DNA from 4 places in the Halomonas sp. G15 genome. Region 3 is predicted to be linked to each of the others. Evidence: predicted binding sites of a transcription regulator. Region 3 holds the regulator's gene; each other region holds the start of a gene.
The links. The regulator FNR, encoded in region 3, switches genes on or off when oxygen is low (the NO sensors DNR and NnrR bind a similar motif). The targets are predictions, from matches to a motif close to TTGATNTANATCAA.

Region 1 (4,284 bases), on a different contig from region 3:
CATCGCCCAGGCGGTACAGGCACTCGGCTGCGGCTCCCCTGCGCTGGTGGTCGCCCCGGGGGCGAGCCAGGCGGTGGGGCCGCTGGTCGAGGCGGGAGCACCGGTCGCCGGCCTCGACGGCAGCGTGGCGGCCGAGACGCTGACCGAGCTTGCGGGCATCGCCAGCGTCGCCGCGGCCGGCACCAGCGACTGGACCCGCGAGCTGCGCCTGGCGCTGGCCGCGCGCGAAGGCGCCATCGTGCCGCTGGAGACCCAGGCCATCGCCCCGGAGCGCTACGTGGTGGAGCGTCACCTGTGCATCGACACCACCGCGGCGGGGGGCAACGCCAGTCTGCTGGCCACGGCCGAGTAGGCCAGGCAGGACGCGCGAGGGTATCCCCCTCGCGCCATCCCACCCACACCGTGCAGGCCCTCGCCTGCCCCTTCCCACCAGCGGGCCGCCCTCGGGCGGCCCGCTGCGTTTGCGGCGTTTTTCGGCGGGCCGGTCTACCCCGAGAGCGCCCGCCCCGCCAGCAGCAGGGTGAAGACGACCAGGGCCCCCAGCCGCCAGGCTGACGACGGCGCTCGCCTGGCCCTCTCCATCACCAGTGGGGCGGAAAAGGCCGCCCCCAGGGTGGCGGCACCCAGCAGCACCAGCGGCAACTTCAGCGGCATGGGCAGGGCACCGATCAGCTCGGGCTCGAACAGCAGCCATACCGCCAGGCCGGCGGCCAGCAGCAGTCCCACCAGGGTCAGTCGGCTCTCGTCCCGCGGGCTCGCGTCTCCCATCCCGGCGCCTCCATGGTTAGTCCCCCCGTAAGTGAAGCCGATAGCGGCGAGTTCGGCGACCTGTCGTCAGACGGAGACAATTCTCAGAACGTCGAATCCACGCCAAGGGTGGCCCCGCAGGTGGCAGTTCACCGCACTGCATCATTTCCTTGCGCTGGATCAACTCCCTCAGCGGGAAGCGCGGCTACACTGAACTTATCTTCCCTTGCGGCGTCGTGCCGCACCCGAGCCAGCAGGAGCCGAAACCATGCGCAAGAGTGCCCTCACCACCCTGATCGCGGCGAGCGTCGCCGCCGCTGCCGTCACCGCCAGCACCCAGGCCTTCGCTTACGGCGCCGGCGACTTCTTCACCCGTGTCGGCGTGGCCAAGGTCGAGCCCAAGAGCGATAACGGATCACTGGCGAATGGAGCATTGGAAGTTGATGTCCAGGACGATAGCGCCTTCGCCTTTACCCTGGGCTACCGCTTCACCGACAAGCTGGGCGTCGAGCTGCTGGCCGCCGAGCCCTTCGATCATGACATTGAACTGAACGGCGCCAACCTGGCCTCCACCGAGCATCTGCCGCCGACCCTGACCCTGCAGTACTACCCGCTGGGCGGCACCGACGCCTATGTGCAGCCCTATGCCGGCGTGGGCGTCAACTACACCAAGTTCTCCGACGAAGAAGTGCAAGGTAGCACCCTGGAGCTGGATGACTCCTGGGGTGCCGCCGGCCAGCTGGGCGTGGACCTGCTGATCGACGACAACTGGGCCCTCAACGGCGCGGTCTGGTATATGGATATCGACTCCGACGTCAAGGTGGGCGGTGCCGACGCCGGCAAGGTCGAGATCGACCCGGTGGTGGTGATGGGTGGCATCAGCTACCGCTTCTGATCCGCAGCCGACACCGAACGCAGCGGGGCCCGCCAATGGCGGGCCCCGCTGCGTTATGGTCCGGCTATCCGTCGAACCGGCCACCGGGTGGCCGGTTCAGTTCTCGGTGACCAGGCGGTCGATCTCCTCCACCGCCTGGCAGAGCAGCAGCCGGTCGCTGGCGCGCACCCCCTCCTGGGTGAGATAGGCCTCCAGCGCCGGGGCCACGTCACAGCGTGCCGGCAACGCGGCGCGCCGCTCCACCAGGGCGTCCAGGCGGGCGATAAACACGAAGCGCAGCCACTGGGGCAGCGCCATGGTATCGACGCAGAAGGGCTGCTGGCTGTCGAACGCCGCGGGGTCGGGCGTCTCCATGCGCCACAGGTTGGCAGCCTTCATGGTGGCCTCGAGCCGGCGCAGGGATTGGTCGAGTTCGTCGTGAACCGTCATCGGGGAAACTCCATGCGGGTGTGGGGCCATTATCCCGCCCCCGGCGGCGAGTGGCCACCCGCCGCACCGCTGTCCACTCCCCATTCACAGTTTCCGTGAACGGGGCTGTGGATAACCGCTGGAAAGAGTTCGCCAGCCCCGATGTCATGGGCGCCGGCGGCCGGCGGTCAAGATTTGACCATTGCCCCGGGATCCACGGCGAACCTGCTGACAGCCCATCGATGCCGCGGTAGAGTGCACGCTCTGACAAGCGGAGATGCCATGCAACCCATCCACACCCTTCACGATTTCTTCGTGCGCAGCGGTGCCGAGGTGCGGCTCTACCACCTTGGCCGGCGCGTGGAGCCCTGCGAGATGGCCACCCTGGCGGCCCTGGAGGATGACGCGGCGCCCTGGCCCGCCCCCTGGCAGGGCCAGGCCAGGCTGGGCCTGGTCTTCCGCCTGGGTGACATGCAGGACCCGCTGATCTGGTTCCTGGCGCTGCCCCTGGATGAACAGGGGCGCCTCGACCCGGCATCCCGCGATGCCTTCGTGCAGCGGCTGCTCGAGACCCTGGGGCGCAGCGTGGAGAGCGTCGGCCGCGAGGATGGCCAGGCGGTGGATAACCTGATGAAGGACAATCCCCTGGCATTCACCCCCTCGCTGCCCTTCCAGGCCATGCTGCACGCCCGCGCCAGTTGCGACCTGGGCCGTCCGGCCAGCCAGCACCTGGAGCCGGTGGAGGCCTACCTAAGCGGCCAGCAGGCCCTCGACTGGCAGGCACTCGGCCTCCAGGGGCTGGCCGACTTCGCGGTGCGCATGGGCGACGAGGAGCGCCGCCAGCTGGTCGCGCGGCTTCCCGACCTGCCCCACGCGGTACTGATCTCGCTGTGCTACTGCCTGGAGCATGTGGCCATCGATGGCGAGTTGGCCGCTGCTCTGCGCACCCGGGGCGAGGCGGCCGCCGAGGCCGGTGACGTGGAGGCCCTGTGTGCCTGTGTGCGCGCCGTCTCGGGAAGCGAGGCCGCCGGCGCCTGGTTCGACAGCCTGCTCGCCGATGCCCACGCCTGTGGTCCCGACCTGCTGGCGGCCATCGCCGCACGCGGCTGGCCCCTGCTCGAGGATGGCCAGCGGCTGCCGCGCTATCTGGAGCGCCTGGCCAGCTGCGAGCAGGCCGACTTCATGACAGTGGCCCGCGACCTGGCCCTGATTCCCAGGCTGCGACTGCCGGTGCTGATGACCCTGCGCGAGGCGCCCGCCGACTCGCCCATCGGCCGGCGGCTCGCGGCCCTGACGCGCTGAAGGCGAGAACGATCCATGACGATGATGAAGGAACTGCCGTATACCCCCAAGGCGGTGATCGGCCGCCGCGAGATGGTCGAGCTGCCGGAGATGCACCTCGTGCTGTGCGCCAAGGCGGATACCGGGGCACGCACCTCGGCGCTGCACGCCGAGGACATCGAATCCTTCGAGGAGGACGGCCACCTGTGGGTCAGCTTCACCACCCGCAGCGGGGGCCCCGAGACGCCGCCCCACGTCTTTCGCATGCACCTCCACGACCGCCGCAAGGTGCGCAGCTCCAACGGCCAGGAGGAGTGGCGCTACGTGATCCGCACGCCCATGCGCCTCGGCTCGCTGGAGTACCAGGTGGAGCTCTCTCTGACCGACCGTCGCAATATGCGCCACCCCATGCTGCTGGGCCGCCGCGCCCTACGCCGCCTGCTAGTGGCGCCCGGCGCCGCCTTCCTGCACGGCGAACCCTGAACCGACCGGCCCATCGTCCCGGAGCTACTCGATGCATATCGCGCTGCTGTCACGCAATCGCAACCTCTACTCCACGCGGCGCCTGGTGGAGGCCGCCGAGGCGCGCGGCCACACCGCCCGGGTGGTCGACACCCTGCGCTGCTACATGAGCATCGCCGCCCACAACCCCTCGATCCACTACAAGGGGGAGGAGCTGGAGCCCTTCGACGCGGTGGTGCCGCGTATCGGTGCCTCGGTGACCTTCTACGGCTGTGCGGTGCTGCGTCAGTTCGAGATGATGGGCACCTATGTGCTCAACGATAACGTCTCGATCACCCGCTCCCGGGACAAGCTGCGCTCGCTGCAGCTGCTGTCGCGCAAGGGCCTGGGCCTGCCGATCACCGGTTTCGCCCACTCCCCCGACGATATCCCCGACCTGATCACCATGGTCAAGGGCGCCCCGCTGGTCATCAAGCTGCTCGAGGGCACCC
Region 2 (4,284 bases), on a different contig from region 3:
CCCAGCGCCAGGCGAGCCACAGCGCCGGCAGCAGGCCGGACGCCAGCACCAGCAGGCGGAACATCAGCACCGGGCCCTTGACGATCGACATGCGACTCCCCGTCGTCAGAAGTGCTCGTTCGGGTCCATACCGGCGTAGAGCCCGGCGACCTCCTCGGCATAGCCGTTGAACATCAGCGTCTCGCGCTTGCCGCGCTCGCCGATACGCCGCTCCCGCGCCTGGCTCCAGCGCGGGTGATCCACCTCGGGATTGACGTTGGCGTAGAAGCCATACTCCTCGGGGTTCTGCTCCATCCAGGCGCTCATCGGCCGCTCCTCGGTGAGGGTGATGCGCACCACCGACTTGATGCTCTTGAAGCCGTACTTCCAGGGCACCACCAGGCGGATCGGTGCGCCGTTCTGGTTGGGCATCACCTCGCCGTACATGCCTACCGCCAGCAGGGTAAGCGGATGCATCGCCTCGTCGATACGCAGCGCCTCGCGGTAGGGCCAGTCGAGGATCGAGCTCTTCTGGCCACGCAGGTTCTCGGGGTCATGGATCGACTCGAAGTGCACGTAGCGGGCCCGGGAGGTGGGAGCATGGCGCTTGAGCAGGTCGGCCAGCGGGAAGCCGACCCAGGGAATCACCATGGACCACGCCTCGACGCAGCGCAGTCGGTAGATGCGCTCCTCCAGGGTCTCACGCTTCAGCACATCCTCCAGCGCCAGGGTGCCGGGCTTGCCCACCTCGCCATCGATGGTGAGTGACCAGGGATCGGTAATCAGCTTGTGGGCATAGACCTCGGGATCACTCTTGCGGACCCCGAGCTCGTAGAAGTTGTTGTAGGCGGTGGCATCCTTGCGGGACGTAAGGGTCTCGCCACCGGCGAGTCCACGTGATGGCAGGTCACCCTCGAGCCTGTCGGCCAGGGCCTCCTGCCAGGCGTAGGCGCTGCTCGGCAGCAGCAGCCCCGGCGCCAACGCCACCGCCCCGAGGGCCGCCCCGCCCTGGATAAAGCGCCGTCGCTGGCGAAACAGCTCTCTTGGCGTCACCTCGGATTCGGCAATGGCGGGATAGCGGTAGCGGGCCATGGCATCTCTCCCATAGAAGGAATATCGCGCCAGCTTCCATGACCCGGCGTGACCGGTCCAGACGGCAATCCCTATCGGGGCAATTTCTTGATGCAGATCAAGCAACCCCCTTGTCCGACCGTTGTACTGGGTTGATTAGTATCAGGCCAGCTGCCTAACTGGCTGATAGAACGTTAAACATCGATTAACGGCTTCACTGCCTGACGGGTCATTACAGAAAGGGGAATCATCATGTACAACAAGCGCCTGCTGGCCACGGCCGTCACCATCGGTTCGGCCCTCGCCATCTCGACCCCGGCCCTGGCCGATGACGGCCTCGGCGACTATCGCGACCGCTTCGAACCGCTGCCGCACCTGCCGGCGATTCCGGCGGACAACTCCCTCACCGACGCCAAGGTGGAGCTCGGTAACATGCTGTTCTTCGAGCCACGCATCTCCTCCAGCGGGGTGATCAGCTGCGCCACTTGCCATAACCCGGCGCTGGGCTGGACCGACCGTATCCCGCGGGCCACCGGCCACGACGGCCAGATCGGCGAGCGCAACACCCCCACGGTGCTCAACTCCGGCTTCCTGGGCTCGCAGTTCTGGGATGGCCGCGAGCCGGACCTGGAGGGCCAGGCAGTCGGTCCCATCGAGGCCGACGTGGAGATGGCCATGGATCTGGATCAGGCCCTGGAGCGCCTGGAGGGGTTTGAGGTCTACGAGCAGAAGTTCGCCGCGGCCTTCCCGGACGATGAGGACCCGATCAGCGCCGATAACCTGGCCCACGCCATCGCCAGCTTCGAGCGCACCCTCAATACCCCGGACTCGCCCTTCGACCGTTACCTGCACGGCGATCTGGACGCCCTGAGCGACCAGCAGAAGGACGGCATGGTGGCCTTCGTGGACAACGGTTGCATCGCCTGCCACCGCGGCCCGGCGCTGACCGACAGTCAGTTCCACCGCATACAGGTACCCGGCTCCACCGATGTCGGCCGCTTCGACGTCACCGGCGAGGAGAGCGACCGCCATCGCTTCCGCACCCCGACCCTGCGCAACGTGGCAGTCACCTACCCCTACATGAACAACGGCGCCACCGAGACCCTCGAGGAGGCCGTGGCCATCATGGGTAAGGAGATGCTGGGTCGCGACTTCGAGGAGCAGACCATCGCCGACATCACCGCCTTCCTGCACAGCCTGACCGGCGAGCAGCCAGACTACGAGGTGCCGGCCCTGCCGTGACCCTGGCGCCGGGCTGTTGCGGCCCGGCCCTTGAGGAACATGGAATGCAACGCGGCCCCGAGGAGCTATCCCGGGGCCGCGTCGTGTTTCGCCACCGTGTTACACCACTCGTCGTGAGGTAGTGTGCGAGCCAGTGCCTACGCCTCGGCCAGCAGCCGGCGCAGCTCGTCGCGGCGCGCCTCGTCGACGAAGGCCGCCTCGATGGCGTTGCCGGCCAGACGGCGGAAGGTAGCCTCGTCCCAGCCGAAGGCACGCTGGCAGGCGAGGAAGTTCTCCAGCATGCCACCACCGAAGTAGGCCGGGTCATCGGAGTTGAGGGTGACATTGAGCCCCTCGGCGAGCAGGCGCGGCAGCGGATGATCCTCGAGGCGTTCGACCACCTTGAGGCGCACATTGGAAAGCGGGCAGACGGTGAGCACCGTCTGTTCGTCACGCAGCCGGGCGACCAGCTCGGGATCCTCCAGGCAGCGCACCCCATGGTCGATGCGACACACGCCGAGGTGGTCCAGCGCCCCACGGATATAGGCGGGAGGCCCCTCCTCGCCGGCATGGGCCACCCGCGGGATACCCAGGCACCGGGCCCGCTCGAATACCTCGGCAAACTTCTCCGGCGGGTTGCCCTGCTCGGCGCTGTCCAGCCCCACGGCGTCGAGCATCTCCCAGTAGGGGGCGGCCTCTTCCAGCACCTTGAGCGCCTCGTCGGCGTCGCGGTCGCGCAGGAAGGCCATGATCAGGGCGGTGGAGAGCCCCAGCTCCCGGGCGGCCTCACGCCGCGCCAGGGAGAGCCCCTCCATCACCACCTGAAGCTCGATGCCGCGTGCCAGATGCGCCTGGGGGTCGAAGTGCATCTCCACGTGGACCACCCCCTCGGCGTGGGCGCGGCGGAAGTAATCCATCGCCAGGTCATGGAAGTCCTGGGCGGTGTGCAGCACGCTCATGCCCTGATAGTAGAGGTCCAGGAAGGACTGCAGGTCCGAGAAGTCGTAGGCGGCGCGCACCTCCTCCACCGTGGCATAAGGCAGCGCGATCCCGTTGCGCTCGGCCAGGGCGAACATCAGCTCGGGCTCCAGCGAGCCCTCGATATGCAGGTGCAGCTCGGCCTTGGGCAGGCGGGTCAGGAAATCACGCATGGCTCGTCTCGCTCTCCTCGGGTCCTATCATCACATCCTGATAGAAAGCGGGCCGCCGCGCAAAGCCCCAGCCGTCAACGCCCTCTTGAGCGTATCAACGCCCTCATGGCAGCCGGCGCAGGGTCTCGGCCAGCGCCTCGCGCCGCCGCTCTCGCTCCTCCTCGGCGCCCTGGCGCTGATCCTCCAGCTCGGCAATGCGCTCCTCCTGGGCCTCGAGGTCGGCCAGGTAGCGCTGGCCGAGCTCATTGTCGGTGCCCACCGCCGCCAGGTTGTCGCGGATGCGAGCCTGGCCCTCTCCGGCCCGGCCCAGCCCCTGCTCGATACGCTCGAGTTCACGCTCCACCTCGGCCAGGGCCCGGCGACGCTCCAGCACCGCCTCCAGCTGCGCGGCGGTATCCCCCTCGGCGGCATCGCGCCACTCCACCAGTTGCGCCACTCCGGCATCGACCAGGGCCACGCTCTGGCGGCGAGTCAGCGTCTCCAGGGCCTCCACCTCGCCACTCTCGCCGGCGGCCAGGGTCAGTGCCAGGCGACGATGGTTCGGCGTGCTCTCGACCAGGGCGTCGGAGGCGAACTCCCACCCCTCGCGGCGCGGATGCTCGATCAGCACCTCACGGCTCTCGCGGGCATCGTTTTCCACGGCATAGCGGGTCAGGCGCCGGGACTGGTGGGTGACGCGCAGCGCGCCGTCGACGATCACCATTCGCTCGAGGCGCTCCTCGGGACGGGTGCTCTCCACCACCCGCACCTGGCGGTCGGCGGCAAAACTGGCCAGCCGCGACTCACCGGCCGGGATGCCAGGCAGGTTGACGTCCCCGACGTGGCCGACCCGCGCCTCGTAGACGGTCACCAGGCCGGGCGG
Region 3 (4,284 bases):
GAGGTCGCCTATCCCGCGCCCCACCACTATCATGAGGGCGTCGGAGCCCCGGAGCTGGAGTCGGCCCTCGCCGAGCGCCCGGCAGCGGCCTCCCTGGCGGTAAAGGTGCGCCTGCCCTTCTGCCGTCACGCCTGCCGCTTCTGCGCCAGCCAGTGTGTACCTTCCCACGACAGCCGCCAGGCCGAACCCTACCTGTCGCGACTCGACCGCGAGATGGTACTGGCCCGGCGCCGGCTGAGCGGACTGCCCCCGGTGTCACGCCTGCACTGGGGCGGTGGGACGCCGGCATTCCTCGCCCTGGACCAGATGAGCGACCTCTTCGACCGCCTGGACGCCCGCCTGGGGCTCTCCGCCGCCCGGGATCGCGACTTCAGTATCGAGCTCGACCCCCGCGAGGCCGACATGCTCACCCTTCGCCACTTGCAGGCGCTGGGTTTCAACCGCCTAAGCCTGGGCGTGCAGGAGCTCGACTCCCGGGTACAGCAGGCGATCAACCGTATCCAGCCCCGGGCACTGACCGAGGCACTGGTCGACGAAGCCGACCGCCTGGGCTTTAGGGAGCTGACGCTGTCGCTGATGCTCGGCCTGCCCTTCCAGACACCGCAGGGCCTCGCCGATACCCTCGAGCAGGTACTCGGCATGGCCCCGGCACGCATCCGCCTCCATCGCTACGACCACCGCCCTGAGCGTCACCTGGCCCAGCGCGCCATCCATCGCGACTGGCTACCCGACGCGGCGACGCGCCGCCGGCTGCTGACCGAGGCACGTGCCCACCTGGACGCAGCCGGCTACGTGCATATCGGCCTCGGCCTCTTCGCGCGTCGCGACGACCGCCTGGCCCAGGCCCGCGCCAGCGGTAACCTGGGGCATGGCCCGCTGGGCTTTACCCAGGGTCCCGCCGGTGACCTGCTGGGGCTCGGCATGGGTGCCCACAGCCGCATTGGTGAGCTCTGGGTTCGCAACGCCGACACCCTGGCGGGCTACGAGGGGGCTCTGGATGCCAGCCGTCTGCCCACTGCATGCGGCATCCGCCTGACTCCCGACCAGCAGCATCACCAGGCGACACTCGAGGCACTGCTCTGCAGCCGTTCCATCGACCCTGCCACGCTGTCGACAGGCGCCGATCTCGAGGCACTGGGTACCGAGGGGCTGGTCGACCTCTCGGGCGGCCGGATGGCACTGACCGCCGAAGGGCACTGGCAACTGCCCCGCATCCTCGAGACACTCGCCCGCCCGCCGGGCCCCTGACGCTCCCTTCGGGACCGCAACGCTCTTGATCCCCTGCCCAGGGTGGTTTGCCCTGCCCGCGGTTTGCTCCATAATGGGCCAATGACCACGATCAAGAAGGAAAGGGCCATGGCGGATACCCTCACCGGCCGACGGCGTTCGGTGCTGCAGGAGACGCGCTGTCAGACCTGCAGCCTCAGCTCGCTCTGCCTGCCTCTGGCACTGGAGGTGGAGGACATGGACCAGTTCGATGCCATCATCCGGCGCCGCGCACCACTCAAGAAGGGCGAGGCATTGTTCCGCCAGGACAGCCCCTTCACCAGCGTGTTCGCGGTTCGCTCGGGCAGCCTCAAGCAGGTGACCACCGAGGGCAGCGGCGATGACCAGCTGACCAATTTCTACCTGCCCAGCGAGCTGGTGGGCCTCGACGGCATCGACGAGCAACACTATCCGGGCACCGTGGTGGCACTGGAGACCACTACTGTCTGCGAGATCCCCTTCGATCGTCTCGACCACCTCTCGGAGTCGCTGCCGGAGCTGCGCGGCCAGCTCTACCGCAGCATGAGCAAGGAGCTGCGTGACGACCGCCGCATGATGCGCCTGCTGTCACGCAAGACCGCCGACCAGCGCCTGGCCAGCTTCTTCACCAGCCTCTCGGAGCGCTTCCGCCGCCGCGGCTACTCCCCCTACAGCTTCCGCCTCTCCATGTCCCGAGCGGATATCGGCAACTACCTGGGCCTGGCGGTGGAGACAGTGAGCCGCATCCTCGGTCGCTTCCAGACCCAGGGCCTGGTGGCCGTCTCCGGCCGGGAGGTCAATATCCTCGACCTGCCGGCGCTCACCCGCCTGGCCGAGGAAGAGGGTGCGCACTGAAGCTGCAAGCTGCAAGCTGCAAGCTGCAAGGCGGCATGAGGAGCCAGCCAACAGGTGTATCGCAATGACTCGTAGCGAGAGGCGCCGGGGACTGGTCGTAGAGGGGGTCCGAGGACCAGGGATGGCCGAGGTAGCGCCCATGGACGGGTTCACAGCGCCCCCTCGAAGGCCAGTCGCCGGAACAGCCTTGAGCGAGTCAGCCATCGGCGATAGCGCTTAGTCAGGGGGGTCCTTGAAGGTCACTGCTTGTCGCTGACCTACTCGTTCAAGATATCGATCCGCCTGGCCTGCATATTCGCCTGCTTCTCCTCCAACCCGACGAAGTCGAACAGCTCGCGGTCGGCGAGTTGCGATGGTGCGACGTTGGTCACCGCCTTGAACATGCTCTCCAGGCGTCCCGGGTGCTTCGCCTCCCATTCCGCCAGCATCTCCTTGACCACCTGGCGCTGCAGGTTGGGCTGGGAGCCACACAGGTTGCAGGGGATGATCGGGAAGGCCATCTGCCGGGAAAACTCGGCGATATCCGCCTCGCGGCAGTAGGCCAGAGGCCGGATCACCATGTTGCGGCCATCATCGGAGAGCAGCTTGGGTGGCATCGCCTTGAGGCTGCCACCGAAGAACATGTTGAGGAACAGCGTCTCGAGAATATCCTCGCGGTGGTGGCCCAGAGCGATCTTGGTGGCGCCGATCTCCTCGGCGAAGCCATACAGGGAGCCACGACGCAGCCGCGAGCAGAGCGCGCAGGTGGTCTTGCCCTCGGGGGTCTTCTCCTTGACCACCGAGTAGGTGTCGCGCTCGAGGATATGGTACTCGACGCCCGTGCCCTCCAGATACTCGGGCAGCACGTGTTCGGGGAAACCGGGCTGCTTCTGATCGAGGTTGACCGCCACCAGCGAGAAGGCCACGGGGGCGTTGCGCTGCAGGCTGCGCAGGATCTCTAGCAGGGTGTAGCTGTCCTTGCCTCCGGAGAGGCAGACCATCACCCGATCTCCCTCATGGATCATCCCGTAGTCGATGATGGCGTTGCCCACCTGGCGCCGAAGGCGCTTGTGCAGCTTGTTGAACTCGCGCTTCGCCCGGGCATCGGGAGGCTCGGTGCTCTCAGGGGTGACGGGCTCTTGCGGGGCGCTCCCTTGCGTGGCGGAAGCGAGGGCGCGGGGGTCGAAGGTCACGGCGTCTTGCATGGGTCTTGGCGCTGCCAGTGCGGGCGGAAATGGAGAGGTCGCCATCCTACCATCGGCGACGCCCCCAGGCGACGCCGATGGCCCTCAGGCCAGCTGGTCGCCGGCGTCCTGGCCCCTCTCCAGGCGCAGGAACATCAGCGCGGTGGTCACGGCATCGCCCAGGGCGGTGTGACGCCCCATCACCGGCACGCCGAGGCGCTCCGCCACCCGCTCGAAGCGCGGCTGGCCGTCGATCTCCGGGTGTCGACGACGCAGCCGGCGGCGCCACAGCTGGGCAACGTCCACGGTGGCGTTGGGCAGTTCGAAGCCGAAGCGCGGACGCAGCTCGCGGTTGAGGATCGCCAGATCGAATCCCAGATGCCAGCCCACCAGCGGGCGATTGCCGACGAAGTCGAGCAGCCGTTCCAGGGCCGCGTCAAGGCTCTCGCCGTTATCGAGATCCATGCCGCGCAGGCCGTGAATGCGGATGGAGTCGCCGGTCAGCGAGTCGGGGCGCCTCAGGCGCAGATCCAGGGAGTCGCTGGTCAGGATGCGGTCACCACGCACCCGCACCGCGGCGATCGACACCAGCTCGGCGCTGCGGGTATCCAGGCCGGTGGTCTCGGTGTCTATCACCACCATCTCGTCCCCGGTATAGGGGTGAAACAGCCAGGCGTACTCGCCGTTGGCATGGCGTCGTCGGTCCGCGACGCGCCTCAGGACCTTGAGCATGACGGTCTCCTTGTGTCGTTGTCGTTCCGTCGGTTCATGAGTATTCCAGGTGGAAGCGATGCGAGAGGCGCTGCTTGAAGTCCTTGACGATATGCAACGCCTCGCGCAGCAGGTCGCGCTCCAGCGACGAAAGCTCCTGAACCACGACCCGGTCGGGGTTGCGGCTCTCGTCTTCGCCCTCGCGCCGGGCCAGCTGCTGCTTGAGGCGCAGCTCGGTGAACAGCGACAGCGCCTCGGCCAGGTCCTCGGCGAAGCGCGGCTCCAGGCGACCGTCGGCGGCCAGGGCCTC
Region 4 (4,284 bases), on a different contig from region 3:
GTGCTGCGCCACTCGACGCTGTCGCGCACGGATTCCATTGCCGCGGCCACGGAGCCGACGTTGGCGTTGATGCCGTCGAGGAACCAGCTGCCGGCGACGAGTCCGGCCACCAGGCAGGCTCCCAGCATCACCTTGAGCATCTGCCGACTGACCGTGGAGCTGCGCTCACCGGCCACGCGGTTGAGCACCAGGATCAGGCCGGTAGCGGCGATGAAGCCGGTGGCCACGAACATCGGCGGCAACCACACGGTGTGCCACAGCGGGCGGGCCTTGACGATGGCCACCTCGGCGCCGGTATAGAGCATGATGCCGGTGGAGAGGGCCAGGGTCCCCAGACCCACCAGCACCACCAGGGCGCGCGGCGTGGGGGCGTCGCCCAGCGACAGCCAGCGGGCGACGAAGCCGGCAATGCCGGGGGCCTGGCGATGGGCTTGCAGCGCCGGGCGCCAGGCGAGCCAGGCCAGCACGATCACCCCGACCACGTAGAGGGGCAGCACCAGGCTGCCGACGGACATCCAGGAGTGGCTGTTGGCGTAGGCATAGAAGTGCCAGAAGCGCAGCGGCTGGTGCAGGTCGGCGAGCAGCGCCACCGGTGCCACCAGGGTGGTGGTCAGGCAGGCGAGCAGCGCCAGGCGTGCGGTGGGCAGCCAGGCTTTCCTGCCGAACACCAGCGCCGGAGCGGCCAGCCACAGGGTGGCGTAGGAGAGCGCGATCATGAAGAAGTACTGCACCGCCCAGGGGTACCAGGCGATGTCGTAGCGCGGGGCGAGCAGCTCAATGGCGGAATTCATAGCCCATCTCCTGGCCGTGGGGATCGAGGACTTCCAGGGCGACCGGCTCGGCATCGGGGCGAGTCACGAAGCGCTCGTCCATGCCGAGGTAGAAGACCTGGGGCAGGGTGTTCTTCTCCGGCTGCAGCACCATCAGCTCGTCGCGGTGCTCGGCGATCATGCGGCTGATCTGGCTCTCCGGATCACGCATGTCGCCGATGATCCGCGCACCGCCCACGCAGCTCTCCACGCAGGCCGGCAGCAGGCCGGCCTCCAGGCGGTGGGCGCAGAAGGTGCACTTGTCGGCGGTCTGGGTGCGCTCGTTGATGAAGCGGGCGTCGTAGGGGCAGGCGTTGACGCAGTAGGCGCAGCCCACGCAGCGGTCGCTGTCGACCACCACGATGCCGTCCTGGCGCTGGAAGGTGGCCTCCACCGGGCACACCGGCACGCAGGGCGGGTTCTCGCAGTGGTTGCACAGGCGCGGCAGCATGAAGGTGGCGACCTCGCCGGTCTCCTGATGCTCCACCTCGTACTGGGAGACGGTGGTGCGGAAGCTGCCCAGTGGGGCGGCGTTCTCGATATGGCACGACACGGTGCAGGCCTGGCAGCCGATGCACTGGCGCAGGTCGATGAGCATGCCGTAGCGCTTGCTGGGATCGCCTTCTCGACGGGGTGGCTGCTGGTTGATGCCGGCGCTGGCAACGCTGGAGAGCGGTATCAGGGCGGCACCCGCACTGAGGCGGGCCAGCTGGCCGAGAAGGGTGCGGCGAATGGGGTCCATGGCGCCTCCGGTGGCCTGGGTGGGGCGGAATCGTCCGCGCATTCAAGAGGTAAATCTGATACCGGAAGGCTACCTGCGACCAAGGTATATGGCCTTGATGTCGGTCAAGAGATTGTTAGAAAGCGCTTAATGCTCACGTAATGCTTTGCAAGCCAATGAATATCCGGGATTTTTCCGGCGAGTCGGCAGGACAAAAAACGCCCTGCCGGAGGGGCAGGGCGTTCGCTGTTCGGAGGGCGTTGCGTGATGCCGTGGCCGGGAGGCCTAGTGGGTGGCCCCCTGCTGCTCGATGGTGCGATGCACGAGGCGTAGCTCATCGATGGAGAGGTGCTCCAGCTTCCCCGCGAGGAGGTCGCTGATCTTCTGCATCGGCAGCCCGGCGCGGCGAGCGATCTCGCGGCTGCCGAGGTCTGACACGGCGATCAGCCGGGTCACGATGCGCATGAGGCGTGTACGTTGTTCCAGGTCCCTGACGTCGAGGTCAGGGCTGCTTCGCGGGGGGTCAAGAAGTTCCGCGGATCGGGACTGTCGTGCCGTGCTCATGATGCTCCATTGGGCGGTTGCGACAGGCACACTATGGCGGCTAGACGACGTTTTTGCCAGTGTCGATTGCATGCTGCTTTCGTGGCAGGTGTCGGTTCCCGCCTGCGGGGAGTGCCGTGCAATATTCTTGTCGACTAAATGAGAATAGAAGGCATCGCTGTTTTACCTGAAGTCCCGAAATCTCGGGGGTTCGGGTGAGCGTCGACGAATGTCTACCATCAAGAATATCAAACATCCTTGCTGTCAGTCCCCGGGTTGCCTATTTTGTCGACGTTACGTGAAAACAAAGTTATTAGGATAAAAAGACAACTATCGAGGATCTCATGACTCAAGATGCCACGACCTCACAGGGTCAGCTGTCGCGTGTGCTGGCCCGCAAGGATGTCCTCGCCCTGGCCTTCGGTGCCATGATCGGCTGGGGCTGGATCGTGCTGACCGGCAGCTGGATCCAGTCTGCCGGCAGCCTCGGGGCGATCACCGCCTTCCTGATCGGTGGACTGATCATCGTGCTGGTGGGCCTCACCTACGCCGAGCTGGCCTCGGCGATGCCCCAGGTGGGCGGCGAGCACGTCTACAGCTATCGCGCCATGGGGCACTTTGCCTCCTTCCTGTGCACCTGGGCGATCACCCTGGGCTATGTCAGCGTGGTGGCCTTCGAGGCCGTGGCGCTGCCCACGGTGGTGGAGCACCTCTTCCCGAACTACGCGATAGGGCACCTCTGGACCATTACCGGCTGGGAGGTGAAGGCGACCTGGGTGGCGGTCGGCGTGGCCGGCTCGCTGGTCATGATGTGGATCAACTACATCGGCGTGCGCACCGCCGCCCTGGTGCAGAAGGTGGTGACCCTGCTGATCCTGGCGGTGGGCATCCTGTTCATCACCGGGGCCCTCTTCCAGGGCAGCACCGCGACCATGCAGCCGCTGTTCAGCGTCGAGGAGGGCGTGATGGGTGGCATCATGATGGTGATCATCATGGTGCCCTTCATGTTCGTCGGCTTCGATGTGATCCCCCAGGCCGCCGAGGAGATCAACCTGCCGTTCCGCGAGATCGGCCGGGTGCTGATGATCTCGGTGATCCTGGCGGTGTTCTGGTACGCCTTCATTATCCTGGGTACCTCGCTGATGCTCGACCCCGAGGCGCTGGGTGCGAGCTCGCTCGCCGTGCCGGATGCCATGCAGGCGGCCTTCCAGGCGCCCTGGGCCGGCAACCTGATGATCCTGGCGGGAATCGCCGGCATCATCACCAGCTGGAACGCCTTCTATATCGGCGGCTCCCGGGCCATCTACGCCCTGGCGCACTCGGGCATGCTGCCCGCCTGGCTGGGCAAGCTGCACCCGACCTACCGCACGCCCACCAACGCCATCCTGGTGATGGGCACCCTCTCCGCCATCGCGCCCTTCTTCGGTCGCCCGGCGCTGGTGTGGCTGGTGGTGGCCGGCGGGCTCGGGATCGTCATCGCCTACCTGTTCGTCTCGCTCTCTTTCGTGGTGCTGCGTCGCCGTGAACCGGAGATGGCGCGCCCCTTCAAGGTGCGTCAGGGCAAGCTGGTGGGTGCCCTGGCGGTGCTGCTCTCCCTGGGACTGACCGCCATGTACCTGCCGGGAAGCCCCTCGGCGCTCTCCGCCATCGAGTGGGCAATCTTTGCCGGCTGGATGATGATCGGCCTGGCACTCTATGCCTGGTCCCGCGCCCGCTACGGCACCGCCTACAGCGACAGCATGATGCAACGTGAGCTGGCCGGGGCGGACCCCTACCAGGGCCGCTGAGCCTCGCTGGTACCCCGTCGTACCACCCCGAACCCCGGCCCTTGCGCCGGGGTTCGGCGTTTTCTGGCGCGCCGCGCCGTGACTCTTTGTCAATTATTCCTTTCAATGTTGATAAAATAAAAAAATGTAGACATTTTTAAGGAGCAAGCCCACAAGCCCCGGAGACCCTGACATGACCGTGCTGACCCATCTCCCCGATACCGCCATGCCGTTGCCCGCCGATATCCGCGGCTTCACGCTGGCGCCTTCTGTCCAGTCGTCGCGCCTGCTGCAGTTGACGATCTCGCGTGACGTGGTCGAGGCCTTCCTGGCCGCCGTCGCCGAGTGGCCGGTGCAGGCGCTGGAGTACAAGTCGATGCTGCGCTTCCGTGTGGCGAAGATCCTTGACGATCTGTGCGACAACACCCTGCAGCCGGTATTGGTG

Region 1: a site for FNR is predicted at 918-931, ahead of LWH48_RS06630 (OmpW/AlkL family protein). Genes of this name have one in related genera too.
Region 2: a site for FNR is predicted at 1,159-1,172, ahead of LWH48_RS11590 (cytochrome-c peroxidase). Genes of this name have one in related genera too.
Region 4: a site for FNR is predicted at 1,646-1,659, ahead of dsrO (sulfate reduction electron transfer complex DsrMKJOP subunit DsrO). Genes of this name have one in related genera too.

The regions. Positions count from the first base shown of each region.
Region 1 is NZ_JAJSPA010000009.1:85,626-89,909, forward strand. Features, by position in the region: gene putA (bifunctional proline dehydrogenase/L-glutamate gamma-semialdehyde dehydrogenase PutA) at 1-352, shown strand, start outside; gene LWH48_RS06625 (hypothetical protein) at 487-768, opposite strand; gene LWH48_RS06630 (OmpW/AlkL family protein) at 1,016-1,642, shown strand; gene LWH48_RS06635 (YqcC family protein) at 1,739-2,071, opposite strand; gene LWH48_RS06640 (DUF3549 family protein) at 2,333-3,352, shown strand; gene LWH48_RS06645 (ATP-dependent zinc protease family protein) at 3,377-3,814, shown strand; gene rimK (30S ribosomal protein S6--L-glutamate ligase) at 3,846-4,284, shown strand, end outside.
Region 2 is NZ_JAJSPA010000022.1:44,326-48,609, reverse strand. Features, by position in the region: gene LWH48_RS11600 (sulfite oxidase heme-binding subunit YedZ) at 1-91, opposite strand, end outside; gene msrP (protein-methionine-sulfoxide reductase catalytic subunit MsrP) at 106-1,071, opposite strand; gene LWH48_RS11590 (cytochrome-c peroxidase) at 1,303-2,292, shown strand; gene LWH48_RS11585 (adenosine deaminase) at 2,430-3,422, opposite strand; gene LWH48_RS11580 (DUF4139 domain-containing protein) at 3,526-4,284, opposite strand, start outside.
Region 3 is NZ_JAJSPA010000014.1:64,871-69,154, forward strand. Features, by position in the region: gene LWH48_RS08815 (radical SAM protein) at 1-1,248, shown strand, start outside; gene fnr (fumarate/nitrate reduction transcriptional regulator Fnr) at 1,357-2,100, shown strand; gene ttcA (tRNA 2-thiocytidine(32) synthetase TtcA) at 2,358-3,284, opposite strand; gene LWH48_RS08830 (3'-5' exonuclease) at 3,369-3,995, opposite strand; gene LWH48_RS08835 (DUF294 nucleotidyltransferase-like domain-containing protein) at 4,030-4,284, opposite strand, start outside.
Region 4 is NZ_JAJSPA010000004.1:127,273-131,556, forward strand. Features, by position in the region: gene nrfD (NrfD/PsrC family molybdoenzyme membrane anchor subunit) at 1-791, opposite strand, end outside; gene dsrO (sulfate reduction electron transfer complex DsrMKJOP subunit DsrO) at 775-1,551, opposite strand; gene LWH48_RS18220 (XRE family transcriptional regulator) at 1,816-2,166, opposite strand; gene LWH48_RS03910 (APC family permease) at 2,418-3,860, shown strand; gene glaH (glutarate dioxygenase GlaH) at 4,033-4,284, shown strand, end outside.